DNA from 2 places in the Allorhizobium sp. nf9_anc genome. Region 2 is predicted to be linked to the other one. Evidence: predicted binding sites of a transcription regulator. Region 2 holds the regulator's gene; the other holds the start of a gene.
What was found. Region 2 encodes PhoB, which activates phosphate uptake and scavenging genes when phosphate is short. Its sites were predicted from a motif close to TGTCATNNANCTGTCAT; they were not measured.

Region 1 (4,561 bases), 620 kb from region 2:
AGCCGCTGAAAAGGCCGCTGCCGCTGAAGCTGCAGCAGCAGCCGAAGCTTCTGCCGAATAAGCAGACGCAAAACGCATTGATGAAAGGCTCCGGTTTCCGGAGCCTTTTTTCGTTTGGGCCTATGGAAGCAGGTTGGTCGCTCAGAGGCTGATGCTGATCGCACCACCGGCCACGATCATGCAGGCTAGCAGCCTGCGAACGGTGAGCGGTTCGCCCAACAGGAACGCCCCGATCAGCACTGCAAAGACAACGCTTGTTTCCCGAACTGCGGTGACCAGGCCCGCAGGTGCATAGGCATAGGCCACCACGACAAGCCCGTAGGCCAGCATGGCGACCACGCCGCCAGCGGCAGCTTTCCAGGTGAGCGGAGATCGCACGTCGATGACAAGGCCCCTTCGGGTCACCGCGAAGGCGATCGTGATCATGATGCCGAAGAGAAACAGCACCCAGAGCGCATAGGCGACTGGTTGCTCGACCAGTTTCACTCCCCGAGAGTCGACCGTGGAATAGCAGGCGATGATCAGGCCGGTCGCAAGTGCAAAGAGGATGGATGAGGTTGCAGCGCGGCTCTTGCCGAGCGACAGGCTCATGATGCCGGCGGCAATCAGGATGACACCCAGTGTTTGCCAGAGCCCCAGCACCTCACCAAAGAAGAGGAGGCCGCCCAGAGTGACCAGCAGCGGCACGGTGCCGCGAACGATCGGGTAGACCTGGCCCAGTTCGCCATGCCTGTAGGCCGCAACCAGGAACAGGCTGTAGCCAACCTGGAGGCCCGCCGACAGCAGGATGTAGGGCCAGGCGGCTGCTCCGGGGACGGGAAACATGAACAGCAAGGGCAGGGTGATGATGCTTCCGGCGAGGCTCATCACTGTGATCGACCAGAGCCGGTCCGCTCCGGTGCGCAGAAAGGCATTCCAGCTGGCATGCAGAACGGCAGCTATCAGCGCCAGGCCGATGGCGACGGTACTCACGGCCGCAGCCTGCGGGTCGAGAGATCTAATTCACGGATGTTCATGGAAGACCTGCAAGGCGGCATATGACATTTTTGTGACAGCCCGACGATAGCGGCTTTGGGTGCCTTTGCAACGGTCCGGCCAAAAGAAAACCGCCCGCTTTTCAGCGGGCGGCTACGGTGCATACCAGCGTGTCGATGTCTTACTTGAAGCTGCGGATGTCTACGAAGTGACCCGCAACAGCGGCAGCTGCCGCCATTGCCGGCGAGACGAGATGCGTGCGGCCCTTGAAGCCCTGGCGGCCTTCGAAGTTGCGGTTCGAGGTCGAGGCGCAACGCTCGCCCGGCTTCAGACGGTCGTCGTTCATGGCGAGGCACATCGAGCAGCCCGGCTCGCGCCAGTCGAAGCCTGCAGCCTTGAAGATCTTGTCGAGGCCTTCCGCTTCCGCCTGTTCCTTCACCAAGCCAGAGCCCGGGACGATCATGGCCGATACGGTGGAAGCCACCGTCTTGCCTTCGACGACCTTGGCCACTTCGCGCAGGTCCTCGATACGGCCGTTGGTGCAGGACCCGATGAAGACGCGGTCGACGGCGATGTCGGTGATCTTGGTGCCCGGCTTCAGACCCATATAGTCGAGGGCGCGCCACTTGGAGGTGCGCTTCGTCTCATCCTGGATGTCATCCGGGTTCGGAACGATGCCCTCGATGGAGACGACGTCCTCGGGCGAGGAGCCCCAGGAGACGATCGGCGGCAGGTTGGCAGCGTCGAGAACGACGACGCGGTCGAAATGTGCACCTTCATCGGACTTCAGCGTCTTCCAGTAGGAAATCGCCTGCTCCAGCGCGTCGCCCTTCGGCGCGCGGGGCTTGTCCTTGATGTATTCGAAGGTCTTTTCATCGGGTGCGATGAGGCCAGCGCGGGCACCGCCTTCGATCGTCATGTTGCAGACGGTCATGCGGCCTTCCATCGACAGCGCTTCGATCGCTTCCCCGGCGAATTCGATGACGTGGCCGGTGCCACCTGCCGTGCCGATCTCGCCGATGATCGCGAGGATGATGTCCTTTGCTGTCACGCCTTCGGGCAACTTCCCGTCGACGCGCACCAGCATGTTCTTGGCCTTCTGCTGGATCAGCGTCTGGGTCGCGAGCACATGCTCGACTTCAGACGTGCCGATACCATGGGCCAGCGCGCCGAAGGCGCCATGCGTCGAGGTGTGGCTGTCGCCGCAGACGATGGTCATGCCGGGCAGGGTGAAGCCCTGTTCCGGGCCGACGATGTGCACGATGCCCTGGCGCTTGTCGGACGCGGAGTAGTATTCGACGCCGAATTCGGCAGCGTTGGTGGCGAGCGCCTCGACCTGGATGCGGCTTTCCTCGTTCTTGATGCCGAGATGGCGGTCCGGCGAGGTCGGAACGTTGTGGTCGACCACGGCCAGCGTCTTCTGCGGTGCACGAACCTTGCGGCCGGCCATGCGCAGCCCTTCGAAGGCCTGCGGAGACGTCACTTCATGGACGAGGTGACGGTCGATGTAGAGAAGACAGGTGCCGTCGTCCTGGCGATCAACGACGTGGTCGTCCCAGATCTTGTCGTAAAGGGTGCGGGGTGCGCTCATGGGTTAAGTTCCGTCCAGACTGAGGAAAAGGGATTTCGGTTTTTAGGATGCAACAAGGTCGGCCGCAGCCGAAGGCGGTCAGCCGCGAAGGCTCGCCAAGGCCCCTTGAACGCGCGCGAAAAAGCGTGCCGGCAGACGCTTGTGGTCCTGCAGCACGATAAACTGGTTCGCGAGGCATCCGAATTTCGATCCCATGAGCGGCGTCTTACCAGTTTTCGCTGTTGTCGGCAATTGCTTCGCTGGTCCTATGACATCCGTCTGTCATGAAGCAGTCGTGCAAGCATGATTGATCTTCGTCAGTATAGATCATCCTCTCGGAACCCGCGTCATGAACGAAGACATCCATCGCATCAAGAATGAGATCCTCGACAGTTTTGATGAGGAACTGGAGCAACAGCTGGACGAGGATCGTCTCGACGATCTCGTCGCGGACGGGATGTCGGAACCGACGATCGACAGACGAATCTATTTCCGCGAACTCTTTCGCCTGCAGCATGAGCTGGTCCGTCTGCAGGACTGGGTTCAGTACAAGAAGCTGAAGATGGTCGTACTGTTCGAGGGCCGCGATTCAGCCGGCAAGGGCGGCGCGATCAAGCGTGTTACCCAGCGGCTCAATCCGCGCGTCTGCCGGGTCGTGGCCCTTCCCGCCCCGACCGAACGCGAGCGGAGCCAGTGGTATTTCCAGCGCTATGTGCAGCATCTGCCGACGGCTGGCGAAATGGTTCTCTTCGACCGCTCCTGGTACAACCGGGCTGGCGTTGAGCGCGTGATGGGCTTCTGCGGACCGGACGAACTGGAGGAGTTCTTTCGATCCGTGCCTGAGTTCGAGCGTATGCTGGTTCGCTCCGGCATCATTCTCGTGAAATACTGGTTCTCGATCACCGACGAGGAGCAGGAATTCCGCTTCCGCATGCGGATCAACGATCCCTTGAAGCAGTGGAAGCTGTCGCCCATGGACCTGGAGAGCCGCGTCCATTGGGAGGCCTATACGCGCGCCAAGGAAGAGATGCTGGAGCGTACACATATCCCGGAAGCCCCATGGTGGGTGGTCCAGGCAGTCGACAAGAAGAAGGCGCGTCTCAATATGATCGCCCATCTTCTGTCGCAGGTGCCATACGAGCATGTGCCGAAGGAAACGGTGGAGCTTCCTGAACGCGTTCGCAACGCCGACTATATCCGCCACCCGGTGCCGACCGAGATGTATGTTCCCGAGCGTTACTGACGGGGTGCTTCAGTCGCGCATGCGGGTTCGCATGCGCTGCTCGAAGCCGCGAAGCAGGATCGACAACCCGATCGTCAGCACCAGATAGACATAGGCCACGATCGAATAGGTCTCGAAGAAGCGGAAGGACCCGGAAGCGTAGACTTTGCCCATCTGGGTGATGTCTGCGACGCCGAGTACCGAGACGAGCGACGAGTCCTTCACCATCGCGACGAAATCGTTCGAGAGCGGCGGGAAGATCACGCGGATCGCCTGGGGGAAGACCACTAGGCGAAACCGTTGGCTGCGGCTTAAGCCCAGAGCCTTTGCCGCCTCTATCTGGCCCTTGTCGATCGACTGGATGCCAGCGCGGAAGATTTCGGCGATAAAAGCCGAATAGCCGATCATCAGGGCGATGATCGCTCGCCACATCAGCGAGAAGTCGCGCACGACCATGGCGTCCGTCAGACCGATCGAGATCAGTGGCGCGGTCACAAGGTTGTAGAGCGCCACAAAGGCGGGCGCGCCGACAAAGGCGATGTAGAAGAGCAGCACCAGGATCGGGATGCCGCGCACCACTTCCACGTAGAAGCGGGCCACTTGCCGCAGGGCCATATGGTCCGACATGCCGAGCAGGGCGATCAACAGCCCCAGTGCCGTGGCCAGAAGGAAGCCGACCAGCGTCACGAAAACAGTGACGCCGAGCCCTTTGACCACGGTGTTGAAGACTTGCGTGTAGATATCGCTAACGAAGAGGACGATCCCGAGGGATAGCGCCATCACGACGAAGGCGA
Region 2 (4,561 bases):
AGATCGAGAAAATGCTTGGGAGATGCCATGAAAGAGGGTCCTGTCTTAGGCAGACGCTGCGACTGCGGCCTTGGCGCGGATATGTTCGGCGGCCTGTTCGATACGGGCGATGCCGTCACGGGCCTCTTCTGCCGTGACCGTCAGCGGCGGCAGAAGACGGATGACGTTGTCGCCTGCGGGAACGCCGAGCAGGTGCTCGTCACGCATCGCCATCAAGAGTTCGGTGTTCGGAACCTTGGCCTTGAGGCCGAGCATCAGGCCTTCGCCACGCACGTCCTCGATCACGTCCGGGAACCGGTCCTTCAGCGAAGCCAGACCCTGGCGGAAGACGAGTGCGGTGTCGCGCACGTTCTCAAGGAAGCCGTCTTCCAGCACGACATCAAGAACAGCATTACCGACGGCCATGCCAAGCGGGTTGCCGCCATAGGTCGAGCCATGCGTACCGGCCTTCATGCCATAGGCCGCCTCTTCCGTGGCAAGGCAGGCGCCGAGCGGGAAGCCGCCACCGATGCCCTTGGCGACAGCCATGAGATCCGGCGTGATGCCTGCCCATTCATGAGCAAAGAGCTTGCCGGTCCGGCCGACGCCGCACTGGACTTCATCCAGGATCAGGAGCAGGCCATGCTCGTCGCAGAGGTCGCGCAAGGCGCGCAGCATTTCCACCGGGATCGGACGGATGCCGCCCTCACCCTGAACGGGCTCAACGAGGATTGCAGCCGTCGCATCGCTGATGGCTGCCTTGACTGCTTCCAGATCGCCGAAGGGCACCTGGTCGAAACCGGGGGCCTTCGGGCCGAAGCCTTCGAGATACTTTTCCTGACCACCGGCGGCGATCGTCGCGATGGTGCGGCCGTGGAAGGCGCCTTCCATCGTGATGATGTGGAACTTCTCAGGATGCCCCTTGGCAAAGTGATAGCGGCGCGCCGTCTTGATCGCGCATTCCAGCGCTTCCGCACCCGAATTGGTGAAGAAGACGCGATCGGCAAAGGTGACGTCCGTCAGGCGCTTGGCCAGAACTTCCTGGCCCGGCACTTCATAGAGGTTCGACAGATGCCAGACCTTGTCGGCCTGATCCTTCAGCGCGCCGACGACATGCGGATGGCCGTGACCGACAGAAGTTACTGCCACACCGGCTGCAAAATCGAGATATCGCTCGCCACTCTCCGTTACAAGCCAGACGCCCTCGCCTCGCTCGAAACGCAGCGGCGCCCGATTGTAGGTCTGGTAGAGCGGCGTAGCTTCGGCCATGGCTGTCACAATCCTTCTCGACGATCCGTCCGGGGACGGCGGGACGCCTCAGAGGTCCCGGAAAAATTAAAAATGCCGCCTCGCGGCGGCGGGGGCACTATCCGCATTCGCCCCTGCGATGTCAACGTTTTCTGCAGGAATCGCAGGAGTAGGCACGGATTCGGCCGACACGCGCAGCACGAGCGTCGGGGAAGATTCCACCTGTTGCATACTTGACTCACTCGGGAAGCAAGTTGGGGAAAACCGCGAAATCGATTCCAGATGATTCCTGCGACTCTTGTCACGGAGTCAGCCGACCTCTAGGTTAAATTTCATTAATAGATTGCATGCGGCGGAAGTGCTCACCGACAGTATCGAGGCGGCTTTGTTTCGGATTCGTTCGAAGCAACGGTGACGGATTCTGCCATCACAGACGCGAGCGGCGGAGAGAATTGGCATGACGACTATGCAATGGACTGATGATCGGGTCGAGAGACTGAAGCGGCTGTGGGCTGAAGGCCTCAGCGCGAGCCAGATTGCAGCACAACTCGGTGGCGTAAGCCGCAATGCCGTTATCGGCAAGGTGCACCGCCTTAACCTTCCCGGCCGCGCAAAGGCTGGCGGCAGCTCGTCTGCGGCCCGTCCGGCAAAGCGCCCGGCACAGACCCAGCGTCCGGCCACTTTCCAGAACCGTCCGGCGGCTAACACGACCACTCGCACGGTAACCCGCGCTGCCGGCGCAACCATGCTGAAGGAAGAGGTCGAAGTCGAAGCCTACGAGGAAGTCGAAGTTCGTCGTTCCCTCAACGTGGTTGTCCCGATCTCGCGTCGTCTGGCGCTGACGGAACTGACCGAGCGCACGTGCAAGTGGCCGATCGGCGATCCGATGAAGGACGACTTCCACTTCTGCGGCTGCGAAATCGCCGATAGCGCGCCTTATTGCACCTATCACGCGAAGCTCGCCTATCAGCCGGTCAGCGAACGCCGCAAGGCCGCCCGCTGATCCATCGGCAAGATCAAGACATGCAACGGGTCCTTCGGGGCCCGTTTTCTTTTTGGGCTCTTGCCTGAAACGAAAAGGGCCGCAGCGGATGATCCGTGCAGCCCCTCAATCGAAATAATTGGCTTACTCAGGCTTCCATGGAATAACCCGCGCCGCGCACGGTGCGGATGACATCCTGCATGTTGGAGAAGTTCAGCGCCTTGCGCAGGCGCCCGACATGCACGTCAACGGTGCGTTCGTCTACATAGATGTCGTGACCCCAGACACCGTCCAGCAGTTGGGAGCGCGAGAAGACGCGGCCCGGCGATGCCATCAGGAATTCCAGCAGCCGGAACTCGGTCGGCCCAAGGCGAACCTCGCGGCTCTTGCGATGCACGCGGTGCGTCTCGCGGTCGAGCTCGATATCGCCGCAGCGCAGGACGCTGGAGAGAACCTCGGGTTTGGCGCGGCGGAGCATGGCCTTGACGCGGGCCATCAGCTCCGGCGTCGAGAAGGGCTTGACGACATAGTCGTCGGCACCCGTTGCCAGGCCACGTACCCGCTCACTTTCCTCGCCACGAGCCGTCAGCATGATGATCGGCAGGCGCTCGGTCTCGGGGCGGACCCGAAGCCTGCGGCAGAGTTCGATGCCGGACACGCCGGGCAGCATCCAGTCGAGGATCAGAAGGTCCGGAACCCGCTCCTGCAAGCGGATTTCAGCCTCGTCACCCCTGAGGATCGTCTCGACTTCATAGCCCTCGGCTTCAAGATTGTAGCGAAGGAGGACCGAGAGGGCCTCCTCGTCTTCCACCACGGCGATTTTCGGCTGCATCAGGCATTAACCCCGCTGGACAACGTCACTCGGTGAGCGCGCCGACGGAAGAGGTCAGGTCTTCCTTCGGACGTTCACCTTCCGGCTGCGCACCGGTCGTCATATAGTAGATCGTCTCGGCGATGTTGGTCGCGTGGTCGCCGATGCGCTCGATGTTCTTGGCGCAGAAGAGAAGATGGGTGCAGCTGGTGATGTTGCGCGGATCTTCCATCATGTAGGTCAGCAGCTCGCGGAATAGCGAGGTGTAGATGGCATCGATCTCCTCGTCGCGGTCACGGATCGACTTGGCCTTTTCGGCCGAGCGCGTCGTGTAGACGTCGAGGACTTCCTTGAGCTGGGCCAGCGCCAGATCCGAGAGATGCTCGAGACCGCGGGCGAGCTTGCGCGGCACACCGGTCGCCTGGACGGCGACGACGCGCTTGGAGTTGCTCTTGCCGAGATCGCCGACGCGCTCGAGGTCGGCGGCGATGCGAAGAGCGCCGATGATCTCGCGCAGGTCGGAGGCAACCGGCTGACGCTTGGCGATGGTGATCACCGCCTTGTCGCCAATCTCGCGCTCCATGGCGTCCATCAGGACGTCATCGGAGATCACCTTCTGGGCAAGCGCCGCATCGGAATTCACCAGAGAACGTACGCTTTCGGCGACCATCTGTTCTGCCAGACCGCCCATTTCGGAGATGCGGCGCATCAGGAACTTCAGTTCCTCGTCGAAGGCCGAGTAGATGTGAGAGGAGCCCATTTGAAACGTCCTTGAAATTGAGTTCAACCGTGGATGACGTCGAGGCTCAGCCGAAGCGGCCCATGATGTAATCCTGGGTGCGCTGGTCATCCGGATTGGTGAACATCTTGTCGGTGTCGTTCTCTTCGACCAGTTCGCCGAGGTGGAACATCGCCGTGCGCTGGGAAACGCGTGCGGCCTGCTGCATCGAGTGCGTCACGATGACGATCGTGAAGTTTTCGCGCAGTTCGTGGATCAGTTCCTCGACCTTGGCGGTCGCGATCGGGTCGAGCGCAGAGCAAGGTTCGTCCATGAGGATGACTTCGGGGCTGACGGCCACGGCGCGTGCGATGCACAGACGCTGCTGCTGACCACCGGAGAGGCCGGTACCAGCCGAGTCCAGACGATCCTTGACCTCGTTCCAGAGACCGGCCTTCTGCAGGGCGGTCGCAACGATCTCGTCCAGGTCGGACTTGTTGCGGGCGAGACCGTGGATGCGGGGACCGTAGGCAACGTTCTCGTAGATCGACTTCGGGAACGGGTTCGGCTTCTGGAACACCATGCCGACCTTGGCGCGCAGCTGCACCGGATCGACCTTGGCGTCGTAGATGTTTTCCGCGTCGATCATGATGTTGCCTTCGACGCGGCAGCTCGCGATCGTATCGTTCATGCGGTTGATGCAGCGCAGGAAGGTCGACTTGCCGCAGCCCGACGGGCCGATGAAGGCCGTGACGGAACGGGGGCGGATGTCGATGTTGACATCCTTCAGGGCGTGCTTGTCACCGTAGAAGACCTGCACATT

Region 1: a site for PhoB is predicted at 2,826-2,842, ahead of ppk2 (polyphosphate kinase 2). Genes of this name have one in related genera too.

Annotation. Positions count from the first base shown of each region.
Region 1 covers NZ_CM150481.1:3,976,816-3,981,376, forward strand. The annotation lists gene rplS (50S ribosomal protein L19) at 1-61, shown strand, start outside; gene AC02Y0_RS19385 (EamA family transporter) at 142-972, opposite strand; gene leuC (3-isopropylmalate dehydratase large subunit) at 1,157-2,566, opposite strand; gene ppk2 (polyphosphate kinase 2) at 2,895-3,788, shown strand; gene AC02Y0_RS19400 (amino acid ABC transporter permease) at 3,798-4,561, opposite strand, start outside.
Region 2 covers NZ_CM150481.1:3,358,106-3,362,666, forward strand. The annotation lists gene argF (ornithine carbamoyltransferase) at 1-29, opposite strand, end outside; gene AC02Y0_RS16370 (acetylornithine transaminase) at 46-1,248, opposite strand; gene AC02Y0_RS16375 (GcrA family cell cycle regulator) at 1,694-2,230, shown strand; gene phoB (phosphate regulon transcriptional regulator PhoB) at 2,358-3,041, opposite strand; gene phoU (phosphate signaling complex protein PhoU) at 3,067-3,780, opposite strand; gene pstB (phosphate ABC transporter ATP-binding protein PstB) at 3,827-4,561, opposite strand, start outside.